DNA from 3 places in the Pseudomonas sp. KH_027 genome. Region 3 is predicted to be linked to each of the others. Evidence: predicted binding sites of a transcription regulator. Region 3 holds the regulator's gene; each other region holds the start of a gene.
What was found. Region 3 encodes FliA, which starts transcription of late flagellar genes. Its sites were predicted from a motif close to CTAAAGTTTNNNNNNNNNNNGCCGNTAA; they were not measured.
Positions count from the first base shown of each region.

Region 1 (4,613 bases), 2.4 Mb from region 3:
CGGTCCGCTTTCGGAACTGACCGGCAAAGGCACGCATACCACCACCACCGCGCGCCTGTTCCACTTCCCGGGCGGCGGCGAGCTGATCGACTCACCCGGCATCCGCGAGTTCGGCCTGGTACACGTCAGCCGGGATGATGTCGAGGCCGGCTTCATCGAGTTCCACGACCTGATCGGCCACTGTCGCTTCCGCGACTGCAAGCATGATCGTGAGCCAGGCTGCGCGCTGCTGCAGGCACTGGAAGAGGGCCGCATCCAGCCGCAGCGGATGGCCAGTTACCGGCACATCCTCGCCAGTTTGCCGGAGAATGGATACTGAAACGAAAAGGCCGCGATTGAACGCGGCCTTTGGTTTTCAGCGCCTCACTCCTGCGGTTCGTCGAACTTGAGCGCACCGTCCTCGAAGATATTCAGCTTCTCGCGCAGCTCCGGCGCCTGTACGGGCACGCCTTCTTCGACCGAGCCGCCGGGTGCGGGCTGGCCATCGACTGGCGCGGCTGCCTCAGGCGTGGCGTCCTGCTCACCTTCGATGGCGCGCTGGGCTTTCTTGGTCAGGACGATGATATCGATCCGCCGATTGACCGGGTTGAGCGGGTCCTGGCGATCGAACAGCGCTGAGGAGGCATAGCCGACCACCCGCGCCACTTGCTCATCCGGGTAGCTGCCGGCAACCAGGGTGCGCCGCGCCGCGTTGGCGCGCTCGGCCGAAAGCTCCCAGTTGCCATAATCGCCGCGACCGATAAAGGGTTTGGCATCGGTATGGCCACTGACGCTGATCTTGTTCGGCACCGCCTTGATGGTGTCGGCCATGGCCAGCAGGATGTCTTCGAAATAGGGTTGCAGGTGCGCGCTGCCGCTGTCGAACATCGGCCGGTTGGTCGCATCCATGATCTGGATGCGCAGGCCGTCCTGGGTGATCTCGAACAGGATCTGATCCTTGAAACGCTGCAGCTGCGGGTTTTCATTGACCTTGTTCTGCAACTCCTGCAGCAACAACTCGAGGCGCTCGCGCTCGATCTGCTCGGCCAGCGTCTCGGCCTGCGCCGGATCGACCGGTTCGACCTCGGCCTTGGTCTCATCGACCGTTTGGGTATCCTTGACGTCCGGATTGAGAGTGTCGTCCGGCGCCGGGGTCGGCGTGCCACCAAGGTCGATGACATAGGGGCTAGCGCTTTCGGTAAAACCGATGGGATCCTGGAAATAGCCGGAGATGGCCTTCTTCTGTTCCGGTGTGGCCGAGGACATCAGCCAGAGCACCAGGAAGAACGCCATCATGGCCACGGCGAAGTCGGCGAAAGCGATCTTCCAGGCGCCGCCATGGTGCCCCGCGGCGTAGCGCTTGACGCGCTTGACGATGATTGGCTGATTGTTATCCATGACTCAGCGACCGCGAATCGCTTGCTCCAGCTCGCTGAAACTCGGCCGGTGCGCGTGGTACAACACCTTGCGGCCGAACTCTACCGCCAATGACGGTGGCATGCCCGAGGCCGAAGCCACCAGGCAGGCCTTGATCGCTTCGAACACGTTCAACTCTTCCTTGGCATCGTGCTCCAGGCAGGTTGCCAGGGGCCCGAAGAAGCCATATGCAGCAAGAATGCCGAGAAAGGTCCCGACCAGCGCCGCGCCCACGTGCTGACCGAGAGCCGACTGCTCGACCTGACCGAGCAAGGCCATGGTCACCACGATGCCGAGTACCGCGGCGACGATACCGAAGCCCGGCAGACCATCGGCGATCCGCGTTACCGCATGAGAGGGATGATCCAGTTCTTCCTTGAGGCTGACCAGTTCCATGTCGAACAGGCCCTCCAGCTCATGCGGCGCCATATTGCCGGAGGACATGATGCGCAGGTAATCGCAGACGTAGGCGGTCATCCGCTCGTCCTTCAGCACCGCCGGATACTTGCTGAAAATGGTGCTGGCGCTGGGGTCTTCGACATCCGCCTCGATGGCCATCATCCCTTCGCGGCGGCTCTTGTTGAGAATCTCGTAGAGCATGCCCAGCACTTCCAGATAGAAGGTGTGGGTGAAGCGCGAACTGAACATCTTCAGCGACTTCTTCAGCACGTGCATGGTCATGCTGCCAGGGTTCGCCTGCAGAAAGGCACCCAAGGCTGCGCCGCCAATAATCATCACCTCGAAAGGCTGGATCAGGGCGCCGATTTTGCCATGGGAGAGAACATATCCGCCCAGCACAGCAGCGAACACAACGATGATGCCAATGATTTTTGCCATAGAAAGGTACTTGCACAGCCAAGATTAAGAGTTATTAAAAACAACCCTTCTAATTATCGGAACTTATACGCCAGACTATAGCCAGTTAAGGCTAAAAGCCACAATCTGGCTAAACCAACATGCCGACCTCACACCCCTTACCACGCAGCCTCAAAGCCTGGCTCAAGCAGCTCGACGGCGTGCGCCTGCCGATTCTCCCCGCCAACCATGAGCGGGTGCGCCGCGCCCTGGCCAGCAGTAGCAGCTCGCTGCGCGAAGTCGCCAGGCTGATCCAGGACAGCCCGGCCATCGCCCTGATGGTGCTGCGTGAAGCCAACCGCAGCAGCAACAGCCTCAGCGAACCGGCGGACAGCCTGGAGATCGCCCTGACGCGCCTGGGCCTGCAACGCACCGAAGCGCTATTGAACAGTCAGCCCTTGAGCACCGTACAGGACATGCCGCGCGCCCTGCGCCAGCTGCAACTGATCAGCCAGCACGCGGCACAACAGGCCAACGGCCTGTTCGCCAGCCGCCTGGCGCGACTCTGGCAAGAAATCCACTGGGGCAGCCTGCTGTTCCTGGCGCCGCTGTGGCCATTGGCCGCCGCCCACCCCGAACTGATCGAAGCCTGGGAACAGCGCGTGCTGGGCAAGGGCGAGTCGGCCAGCAAGGTCGAACAGGAGCTGTTCGGCGTACCGCTGCTCAGCCTGTGCCTGGCCCTGGCCGAACAGTGGCGATTGCCGGAGTGGATACTGCAGGGTTACCGTTTGCTCGCAAGCGAGCGGCGCCTGCTGGTCAAAGCGCTGCATATCGCCCGCGATAACGAATTGCCACTGCAGCAACAGCAGTTGCTCGACGCCGACAACTCGCTGCGCCGCTGGTTGACCCAGCCGGCCAACACCATCCTGCTGGCCAACGCCCTGGCGCTCGCGGCACATCAGGCCTGGGACAGCCCGCACAGCCTGCGCTGGCAGCGCCTGACCGGCCTCTACCTGCAGCTGCCGCTGGCCGAATTGCAGCAACTGAGCCATCAACAGGCCGTGCTCAGCGCGCACCAGCATGCCGACACCGGCCTCTGGCATCCGGCCGAAGCCTTGCTCTGGCCCTGGTCCGCCCGCCACCTGCAGCCGGCGGTTGCGACCGCGGCCGCCAAGGGCGAAGCGCCGAGCGCCTGGCAGCAGCACTGCCGCGAATTGCTGCGCGAGCCCAGCCCGTTCGCCAACCTCATGCAACTGACCAGTTGCGCCCGCGACGCACTCCAGGCCTGCGGTCTGAGCCGAGCCTTGCTGCTGCTCGCCGACCGCACGCACACACGCCTGCTCGCCCAGCAGGCCGTCGGGCTGCCCAAGGAGGCCAGCAGCCTGACCCTTGATCCGAACCAGAGCCAGGTATTGCGCCGCCTGCTCGCGCAACCGGGCCAGCTGCGCCTGACCCCAGCCAATATCGCGCAATTCTCGACCCTGCTGCCGGGCACCCTGAAAGCCCTGTTCCCCAGCGAACACCTGCTGCTGCGCTCCCTGACGAGCAATGGCCGGGTGGTGATGCTGCTGCTCGCCGACCAGCAGGGCGCGCCCCTCGCCGACGCCCGCGTGCAGGCCTTTGGTAAAACCGCGCAATGTATTGAGCGGGCGCTGGCCAGCTTTGCCAAACGCGGACGCTGACCTTTCCGCTACAATTCGCCCCTTTCCTTGATTCGGAGGCCTTTCATGTCTGCCTTCTCTAGTTTGCCCCTGGTCATCGAGCCCGCCGACCTGGCTGCCCGCCTATCGGCCCCGGAGCTGATCCTGGTCGACCTGACCAGCGCAGCGCGCTACGCCGAAGGGCATATCCCCGGCGCACGCTTCGTCGACCCGAAACGCACGCAACTGGGCCAACCGCCCGCCCCTGGCCTGCTGCCGGCGCTGACGCAACTGCAAGCCCTGTTCGGCGAACTGGGCCATAACCCGGACGCGCACTATGTCGTCTACGACGATGAAGGCGGTGGTTGGGCCGGACGCTTCATCTGGCTGCTCGACGTAATCGGCCATCGCCATTATCACTACCTCAATGGCGGCCTGCTGGCCTGGCTCGATGAGGCCCGCGAGCTGGCGCAGGACAGCCCGGCCAGTGCCGGCGGCCCGGTCGCGCTGACGCTGCATGACGAGCCGAGCGCGACCCGCGAATACCTGCAAAGCCGCTTGGGCGCCGCCGACCTGGCCATCTGGGATGCTCGCGCACCGGGCGAGTACCGTGGTGAAAAAGCCCTTGCCGCCAAAGCCGGGCATATCCCCGGCGCGGTCAACTTCGAATGGACTGCCGGCATGGACCCGGCGCGCGCCTTGCGCATCCGCGAAGACCTGCCGACGATTCTCGAAAGCCTGGGGATCAGCAAGGACAAGGAAATCATCACCCACTGCCAGACT
Region 1 is NZ_CM174470.1:566,936-571,548, reverse strand. It holds gene rsgA (small ribosomal subunit biogenesis GTPase RsgA) at 1-319, shown strand, start outside; gene motB (flagellar motor protein MotB) at 364-1,377, opposite strand; gene motA (flagellar motor stator protein MotA) at 1,381-2,232, opposite strand; gene AC3IYG_RS02645 (HDOD domain-containing protein) at 2,352-3,872, shown strand; gene rhdA (thiosulfate sulfurtransferase) at 3,918-4,613, shown strand, end outside.
Region 1: motA (flagellar motor stator protein MotA) is a predicted target of FliA. The motif match lies at 2,286-2,313, and genes of this name have one in related genera.

Region 2 (4,613 bases), 420 kb from region 3:
GGCTCAGCCAGCGATAATCCGCTTCGCTCAGGCCCTGGCTGTAGAGCTGCTGCAAGTGTTGGCGCAGGCTGGCTTCCTGCTCCGGGTAACGCGCGGCGCAGTACAGCACCCCGGCTTTACGGTAGTCACAGTCGATACCTTCGCGGGCGAGTACCACCGCGACTTCGTCGGGAATGCCGTGCAGCAGGTCGTAGGCCGCTTGCCGCTGCGCGCTGGGCAGGCCGGCGAGCAGGCCATCTTCGCCGAGCATATTGCCCATCAGCCAGCCACCGTTGCGCCCGGAGGCACCAAAGCCGGCGGTCTCGGCTTCGACGATGACAATGCGCAAGGTGGGCGCCTGACGCTTGAGGTAGTAGGCGGTCCACAGCCCGGTATAGCCCGCGCCGATGATCGCTACGTCAGCTTCAAGTGCGCCGCCCAGAGCCGGGCGAGCAACAAGCTGATCATCGAGCTGATCCATCCACAGGCTGATGTTGCGCCAGGCCGTCATTCGGAAACTCCAGTGTTGGACTGTATTCCGAAAGAGACTAATGGCTCAGCTCAGGGCTTGTCTTGCGCGCGTGCCCGCAAAGAAATCTGCTCATCGGCGCTGAGCTTCAAATAGGCCTTGGGCGACAGCCCGGTGTGCTGGCGAAAGCAGTTGTAGAAGGCTGACAGCGAATTGAAACCCGCGGCGAAGGCCAGCTCGTCGATGCGCAACGGTAGCGTTGCCGTCTCCAGCGCGGCCAGCAAATGCTGCAGACGCGCCTGGTTCACGTAGCGGTAGAAGCTCTGCCCGAGCACCTGGTTGAGCAGGTAGGAAATCTGGTTGCGGCTGTAGCCACTGTGGGTCGCCACCTGCTGCAGGTTCAGTTCCGGGTCGAGATAGGGTTGATGAGCGGCGAAGTACTGCTGCAGGTCTTGCGCCAGGAAGCCCAGCTGCCGCGCCGAGAGGCCCAGACGGCTGGTGGCCGGGCGACGGTCGGCGGCAACGTCGGGCGCGCGTTTTTCATGCACCAGGGAGGCGTACTCGTTGACCCGCCAGATCAGCCCGTCGCGCACCGTCAGCGCCTCGCTGGTACGGAACGACACCAGGCCTTCGCCGCCACGCAAGGTGATCCGGTACTGGATAAAGGCCGTGTCGCCATCCAGGCGAATCCGGTCGCTGTGTTCCAGCGCCTCGTCCGGGCCACGGGGCATGGTCAGGCGCACGTAATCGCGCAACTCATGCAGGTGCATCACCCGATTCTGGAAGAAGTCGTTGTATTCGACCTCCGGGTGATAGAGCGCCATCACCCCGTCGAGATCCCGGTGCTTCCAGCAGTAGTGGTAACGCAGCACGGTTTCGCGGGTAATCGGTGTCTGCTCCGGGCTGTCGAAGCGCTCGGTGGGCGAAACGGGGAGTTGATTACCCATGGACGGCCTCCATTCGTTCAATACCGCTGGATCAATGCTGCGCCGTGCTCCAGTCGATCAGGCCCAACTGCCAGGTGGCCAGAATCAACAGGCCGAAGCCGATGCGATACCAGGCGAACAGCGCATAACTGTGACTGGCAATGAATTTCAACAGCCCGCGCACCGCCAGCATGGCAAAGATAAAGGAGGTGACGAAACCAATGGCGAAGACCGGCAGGTCGCTGTACTGAAACAAATCCCGGTACTTGTAGCCGGAATACACCGCCGCACCGACCATGGTCGGCATCGCCAGGAAAAAGGAGAACTCGGTGGCGGTTTTGCGCGACAGGCCGAACAGCAGGCCGCCAATGATGGTGGCGCCGGAACGCGAGGTGCCGGGAATCATCGCCAGGCATTGGGCGCAGCCGACCTTGAGGGCGTCCTTCCAGGTCATCTCATCGACGCTTTCGGCATGCACCTGGTGCTGGCGGCGCTCTGCCCACAACATGATCACGCCACCCACTACCAGCGCGCTCGCCACGGTGATGGGGTTGAACAGGTAGTGGTGAATCAGATCGGCGAAGGCCACGCCAAGGATCACGGCAGGCAGGAAAGCGATCAGCAGGTTGCTGGTGAAGCGTTGCGCCTGCGGTTCTGTCGGCAGGCCGATGACCACATCGAGGATCTTGCGCCGGTATTCCCACACCACCGCCAGGATCGCACCGAGCTGGATGATGATGTTGAAGGCCATCGCCCGCTCACCCGCGAAATTCAGCAAATCCGCGACTATGATCTGGTGACCGGTACTGGAAATCGGCAAGAATTCGGTGAGCCCCTCGACGATACCCAGAATAAACGCCTGCGCGGCGCTCCAAACATCCATGCAATCCCCCATGATGCGATGGCAGGCATCGCGAACAAATCTATTTGGTTATCGTGCGGCGTGGCGAACGCGAGGCTCGCGAGCAACAAATCGGGCGCCAAAACGGAACTTCAAACCAGCAGGCGCTCAGGTTTGCCGCTTGGGCGCCGAAATGCTAACAGACATCCCGAGTAAGCGCTGCTGCCAATAAGGCCACTGGCGCGCCCTGCCTGGTTAGACCAACATTCGTGCGGATGCATACAGCTAAACAATAAGATCCAGGAGTGCCGGTCCATGAACAGCCTACGCAACGTGCCCATCAGCCGCCGACTGTGGCTGATCCTCGCCGTCGCCATACTGATGCTGATCAGCCTCGGCGCGCTGATGTTGCGGCAGGTCAATACCGACCTGTACGCCGGCAAGGTGCAGAAAACCCAGCATGTGGTGCAAAGCGTCGCGGGCGTTCTCGAGTACTACCAGGGCCTGGAAAGCGCCGGTACGCTGCCCCGCGAGCAGGCGCAGAAGCAGGCCATGGCGCTGATCCGTGGCCTGCGCTACGACCAGGGTGATTATTTCTGGATCAACGATCTGGGTCCGAAGATGATCATGCACCCGACCAATCCCAAGCTGGACGGCCAGGATCTCTCCAGCCTGAAGGACCCGGACGGCAAGTTCCTGTTCAATGAAATGGTGAAAATAGCCAAAGCCAAAGGCGCCGGCATGGTCGACTACCGCTGGCCCAAGCCCGGCGCCAGCCAGCCGGTACCCAAAGTCTCCTACGTCGAGCTGTTCCAGCCCTGGGGTTGGGTCATAGGTTCGGGCATCTATATCGACGACATGCAGGCCGAGTTCCGCGCCCAGGCCTGGCGCACCTGTGGCATCGTCCTGAGCATCGCCATTCTGATGACCTTGCTGGTCATGCTGATCGCCCGCAGCATCGCCAGCCCGCTGCAGGACGCCGTCAATGCGATGGCCAACATCGCCAGCGGCGAAGGCGACCTGACCCTCAGCCTGGACACTCAGGGCCGCGATGAACTGACCGCGCTGGCCAACCACTTCAACGACTTCACCGCCAAATTGCGGCGAGTGATCGGCCAACTGCTCGAAGCCGCCGGCGCCCTGGACCGATCCGCCGACTCCCTTGGCGGGATTGCCAACAAGGCCCAGCAAGACAGCCAGCAGCAATCGCAACAGATGGAACTGGTCGCCACGGCGATCAACCAGGTTACCTATGGCGTGCAGGATGTGGCGAAAAACGCCGAGCATGCCTCCAGCGAAGTGCGCGTTGCCGAAGGCCAGGCCAAGCAGGGCCAGCAGAACATCGACAGCAGCGTGCAGCAGATCGGCCTGCTCTCCGGCACCATCGACCAGGCCGTGGAGGTGATCCGCACCCTGGCCCAGGAAAGCACGCAGATTGGTGGCGTGCTGGAAGTGATTCGCTCCATCGCCGAACAGACCAACCTACTGGCGCTGAATGCCGCCATCGAAGCCGCCCGTGCCGGCGAGCAGGGCCGTGGCTTTGCCGTGGTGGCCGATGAAGTGCGGCTGCTGGCCCAGCGCACGCAGAAATCCACTGCCGAAATCCAGGTCATGATCGAACGCCTGCAAACCAATTCCGAAGCGGCGGTCAAGGTGATCAACGAAAGCAGCCGCGCCTCCCAGCTCACCGTCGAGCAGGCGCGCCAGGCGGGCGAAAGTCTGAACCTGATCGGTCAGTCACTGCGCAACCTGACGGGCTTGAATGCCTCGATCGCCAGTGCCACCCTGCAACAGTCGCATGTCGTAGAGGATATCAATCAGAATGTCACCCAGGCCGCCAGCCTGGCCCACAACAATGCGCTGGCGGCGGAACAGTCGAGCGGTGCCAGCCAACACCTGAATCAGTTGGCTGAACAGTTGAACCGCTTGTTAGGACAATTCCGCGTATGAGGGATACATGAACAGCATGGAGCACCAAGAAGTCGATCTCACCCAGCCGCAGAATCAGGACCTGGTGTGGGATATGGCAAGCATGGCCCGCCGCGAACTGGCCGAGCGCTTCATCCGGCTGTTCGAGAACCGTCTGTGTGTGTACTCCGAGTCCGTGCGCCAGCTCTATACCAACTACACCCTGCACTTCCCCACCGACCAGGGCCGCAAGATGGTGGTGCTGCCCAATGCCTACGCGTTCCACGACACCTTGCATGGTATCGAGGCCAACGCCGTGCGCAAAACCGGGCTATGCGTACTGCCGGGTGTGGTGCTGGGCAAGCCCGGGCTGTTGCTGAGCACTGAAATCATAGAAGGTGGGCCTGCGCCTAAAACCATGGCGTTCAAGCCCGCCCTGGCGCAGATCATCAGCAGCCAGAAGAAGATCGGCGATGTCTTCCTGCCGATC
Region 2 is NZ_CM174470.1:2,543,337-2,547,949, forward strand. It holds gene AC3IYG_RS12035 (NAD(P)/FAD-dependent oxidoreductase) at 1-490, opposite strand, end outside; gene AC3IYG_RS12040 (helix-turn-helix domain-containing protein) at 541-1,395, opposite strand; gene AC3IYG_RS12045 (undecaprenyl-diphosphate phosphatase) at 1,427-2,257, opposite strand; gene AC3IYG_RS12050 (methyl-accepting chemotaxis protein) at 2,531-4,165, shown strand; gene AC3IYG_RS12055 (hypothetical protein) at 4,173-4,613, shown strand, end outside.
Region 2: AC3IYG_RS12050 (methyl-accepting chemotaxis protein) is a predicted target of FliA. The motif match lies at 2,383-2,410, and genes of this name have one in related genera.

Region 3 (4,613 bases):
CCAGAGTTGGCAAAGCATAGAATGAGTTGCGTACCGTTCAGCGTGCCCGAACGGAGTCAGATAAATGGCCTTAGCGGTAGTTAGGGGTTGTTTTGCGCATCGTCCAGCGCAGGCCGGACAAGGTGCGACGTAGAGAGTCAAGGTGGCCGAACACGCGGAGTTCACGGGTTGTGAATCAGCAGCCCGCAGCCATTTTTAACGCAGCACCACCGATGTGCAGATAGTTTCGAAACGACCTCTTAGACAAGGTGTGTAGATAACATGGGAATGCATCCCGTACAGGTGATCGCGGTGACCGGCGGCAAGGGCGGCGTCGGCAAAACCAATGTGTCGGTGAACCTCTCCCTGGCCCTGGCCGACCTCGGTCGTCGGGTGATGTTGATGGACGCCGACCTCGGTCTGGCGAACGTCGACGTGCTGCTCGGCTTGACCGCCAAGCGCACCTTGGCCGATGTCATCAGTGGCGAGTGCGAACTGCGCGATGTGGTGCTGCAAGGGCCGGGCGGCATCCGCGTGGTGCCGGCGGCCTCGGGTACGCAAAGCATGGTGAACCTCACGCCGATGCAGCACGCCGGTTTGATCCAGGCCTTCAGCGACATCAGTGACAACCTCGATGTGCTGGTGATCGATACCGCCGCCGGCATTGGCGATGCGGTTGTCAGCTTCGTGCGGGCCGCCCAGGAAGTCATAGTGGTGGTGTGCGATGAGCCCACGTCGATCACCGACGCCTATGCGCTGATCAAATTGCTCAATCGCGACCATGGCATGAGCCGGTTCCGCGTGCTGGCCAACATGGCGCATAGCCCGCAAGAGGGGCGCAACCTGTTTGCCAAGCTGACCAAGGTGACCGACAGGTTCCTCGATGTGGCGCTGCAGTACGTTGGCGCCGTGCCCTACGATGAGTCGGTGCGCAAAGCCGTACAGAAACAACGGGCGGTCTACGAGGCCTTCCCCCGCTCCAAGTGCGCGCTGGCCTTCAAAGCCATCGCCCAGAAAGTCGACACCTGGCCGCTGCCCGCCAACCCGCGTGGGCATCTGGAATTCTTCGTCGAACGCCTGGTGCAGCAACCGATCGCTGATACGGCCGTATGACAGCGGCCAATGGACTTCGTATGTATAGCAAGGCTCAGGCGCAGGATACCCAGCATCAGTTGATCGAACGGTATGCACCGTTGGTCAAGCGCATTGCCTATCACTTGCTCGGCCGTTTACCGGCCAGTGTCCAGGTGGAGGACTTGATCCAGGCCGGCATGATCGGCCTCCTCGAAGCCTCGAAAAAATACGACTCCAGTAAAGGCGCCAGTTTCGAAACGTTTGCCGGTATTCGCATCCGTGGCTCCATGCTGGATGAGGTGCGCAAAGGTGACTGGGCACCGCGGTCGGTGCACCGCAACAGCCGGATGGTCAGCGACGCAATCAGAAAAATTGAGGCTAGAACCGGTCGAGACGCTAAAGATCAAGAGGTTGCGGCCGAACTCCAATTGAGTCTCGAGGATTACTACGGCATTCTTGGCGACACTTTGGGCAGCCGCTTGTTCAGTTTCGACGACCTGTTACAGGACGGAGAGCATGCCGGCTTGCGTGAAGACGCGGGTATTACCCATTTCGAGCCTTCGCGCGAACTGGAAGATGAACGCTTCCAGTCGGCGCTGGCGGATGCCATCGCCAACCTGCCGGAGCGCGAGCAGTTGGTGCTATCGCTGTATTACGACGAAGAACTGAATCTTAAAGAAATTGGCGAAGTGCTGGGGGTCAGCGAGTCGCGTGTCAGCCAGTTGCATAGCCAGTGTGCCGCGCGTTTGCGGGCACGCTTGAGCGAGTGGCGCGCGCGCTGAGCGGTACTGCCGGTTTCACGATTGAACGGCGTATTCAGGTGCTGGATACGTTTGGGACTGTACGGAGGTCGACTTGGACAAAAACATGAAAATCCTCATCGTTGACGACTTCTCAACGATGCGACGGATCATCAAGAACCTCTTGCGTGACTTGGGATTCACCAACACCGCTGAGGCCGACGATGGCACCACTGCGCTGCCGATGTTGCAAAGCGGCAGTTTCGACTTTCTGGTCACCGACTGGAACATGCCGGGTATGACCGGCATCGATTTGTTGCGTGCAGTGCGAGCTGATGAGCGTTTGAAGCAATTGCCGGTGTTGATGGTGACTGCCGAAGCCAAACGCGACCAGATTATCGAAGCGGCGCAAGCCGGGGTGAATGGTTATGTGGTTAAACCGTTCACAGCCCAAGTGCTGAAAGAGAAGATTGAAAAAATCTTCGAGCGAGTTAACGGCTAATGTCAGCCGTGGGGGCACTATGGAGCATAACGAATTACCAATGGGTGACCTTGAGTCGACCCTGAAATCCCATGCCCGTGAGCTCGTCGATAGCCTGGAAAAAGGTAATTTCGGCGATGCGGTGCAGCTTATCCATGAACTCAACAAGACCCGCGACCGCGGCCTGTACCACGAAGTGGGCAAGCTGACGCGCGAGTTGCACAACGCTATCGTCAATTTTCAGCTCGATCCGCGAGTTCCCTATGCTCAGGAGGTGTCGCAGATCACCGACGCCACCGAGCGGCTGAACTACGTGGTGACGATGACCGAAAACGCGGCCAATCGGACCATGGATCTGGTCGAGCAGAGCGCGCCGTTGGTCAACGATCTGAGCAGCGAAGCGCAGGGCCTGAGCGCCGACTGGGGGCGTTTCATGCGCCGTGAGCTCGGTGCCGATGCTTTCCGTGAACTGGCCAAGCGTATCGAGTTGTTCCTCGCCCGCAGTGAGCGCGACAACGCCAAGTTGTCGAGCCATCTCAACGACATTTTGCTGGCGCAGGACTATCAGGACCTCACCGGTCAAGTGATTAAACGGGTTACCCAACTGGTCACGGAAGTGGAAAGTAACCTGCTGAAATTGGTGCTGATGGCCAGTCAAGTCGACCGTTTTGCCGGTATCGAACATGACCATGCAGCGCTACGTGCCGAACAAGAACAACAAAAAGAGCCTTCCCGTGGTGAAGGTCCGCAGATTCATGCCGATAAGCGTGAAGACGTCGCATCCAATCAGGACGACGTTGACGATCTGCTATCCAGCCTAGGGTTTTAGGGAGCACACCAATGAGCTTCGGCGCCGATGAAGAAATCCTCCAGGACTTCCTGGTTGAGGCCGGCGAGATACTTGAGCAGTTATCCGAGCAACTGGTCGAGCTGGAAAGCCGTCCTGATGACTCGAACCTGCTCAATGCCATTTTCCGTGGTTTCCATACCGTCAAAGGTGGCGCCGGTTTCCTCCAGCTGAATGAGCTGGTGGAGTGCTGTCACATCGCCGAAAACGTGTTCGACATCCTGCGTAAGGGTGAGCGACGCGTTGATTCCGAGCTGATGGACGTCGTCCTGGAAGCCCTGGACGCGGTCAATGGCATGTTTTCCGACGTGCGCGAGCGTGCCACGCCGACGCCGGCCACGCCCGAATTGCTGGCCGCGTTGGCGCGTCTGGCCGAGCCGCAGGCAGCGCAAGAACGTGAAGCGCCGGTTGTCGCGGTCGCTGTTGCAGCTGTTGCCGAGACTACGGCCTCTGGCGACATCACCGACAGTGAGTTCGAGCAACTGCTCAATGCTCTCAACGACGAGGCGCAACCCGATAACACGCCCGCTGCCGTGGGTGCTGCCGATGAAATTACCGATGATGAGTTCGAGTCGCTGCTCGACCAGTTGCATGGCAAGGGCCAGTTCGTGGCTGCGCCCGCTGCAACCGCCGTCGCCGTCGCGCCTGCCGCAGTAGCGGCGGCCAGTGTTGCCGCGAGTGCGAGTGACGAGATCACTGACGATGAGTTCGAGGCGCTGCTCGATCAGTTGCATGGCAAAGGCAAGGCCGTTGAGCCGGCTAGCGCCGCCAGCGCGCCAGCCGAACCGGTGCCGGCGGTTGCCGCAGGTGCTGGCGATACCATTAGCGATGATGAATTCGAAGCCTTGCTGGACCAGTTGCACGGCCAGGGCAAGTTCGTCGAGCCTGCCGCCCAGGCGCCTGTAGCGCCGGCCGCGGCGGTCAAAGCAGTGGCGCCGAGCAAGCCTGTGGTCAAGGCCGCAGCCAGATCCGAGCCCGCCAAGGCGCCGCCGGTTGCCGCCGTGGCTGAGAAAGCGATGCCGGCCAGCGAGGCGGAAACCACGGTGCGGGTCGATACCGCGCGGCTGGACGAGATCATGAACATGGTCGGCGAACTGGTGCTGGTGCGTAACCGGCTGGTGCGTCTGGGCTTGAACAGCGGCGATGAGAACATGGCCAAGGCCGTGTCCAATCTCGACGTGGTGACGGCCGACCTGCAGACCGCCGTGATGAAAACCCGGATGCAGCCGATCAAGAAAGTCTTCGGGCGTTTCCCACGTCTGGTGCGTGATCTGGCGCGACAGCTGAAGAAAGAAATCAATCTGGAACTGGTGGGCGAGGAAACCGACCTCGACAAGAACCTGGTGGAGGCTTTGGCCGACCCGTTGGTGCACTTGGTGCGCAACTCGGTCGACCATGGCATCGAGATGCCTGAGCAGCGCGAGGCCAATGGCAAGAACCGGGGCGGCAAGATCGTCCTGGCCGCGCAGCAGGAAGGCGACCATATCCTGCT
Region 3 is NZ_CM174470.1:2,966,886-2,971,498, reverse strand. It holds gene fleN (flagellar synthesis regulator FleN) at 262-1,092, shown strand; gene fliA (RNA polymerase sigma factor FliA) at 1,089-1,835, shown strand; gene AC3IYG_RS13935 (chemotaxis response regulator CheY) at 1,921-2,295, shown strand; gene AC3IYG_RS13930 (protein phosphatase CheZ) at 2,315-3,103, shown strand; gene AC3IYG_RS13925 (chemotaxis protein CheA) at 3,115-4,613, shown strand, end outside.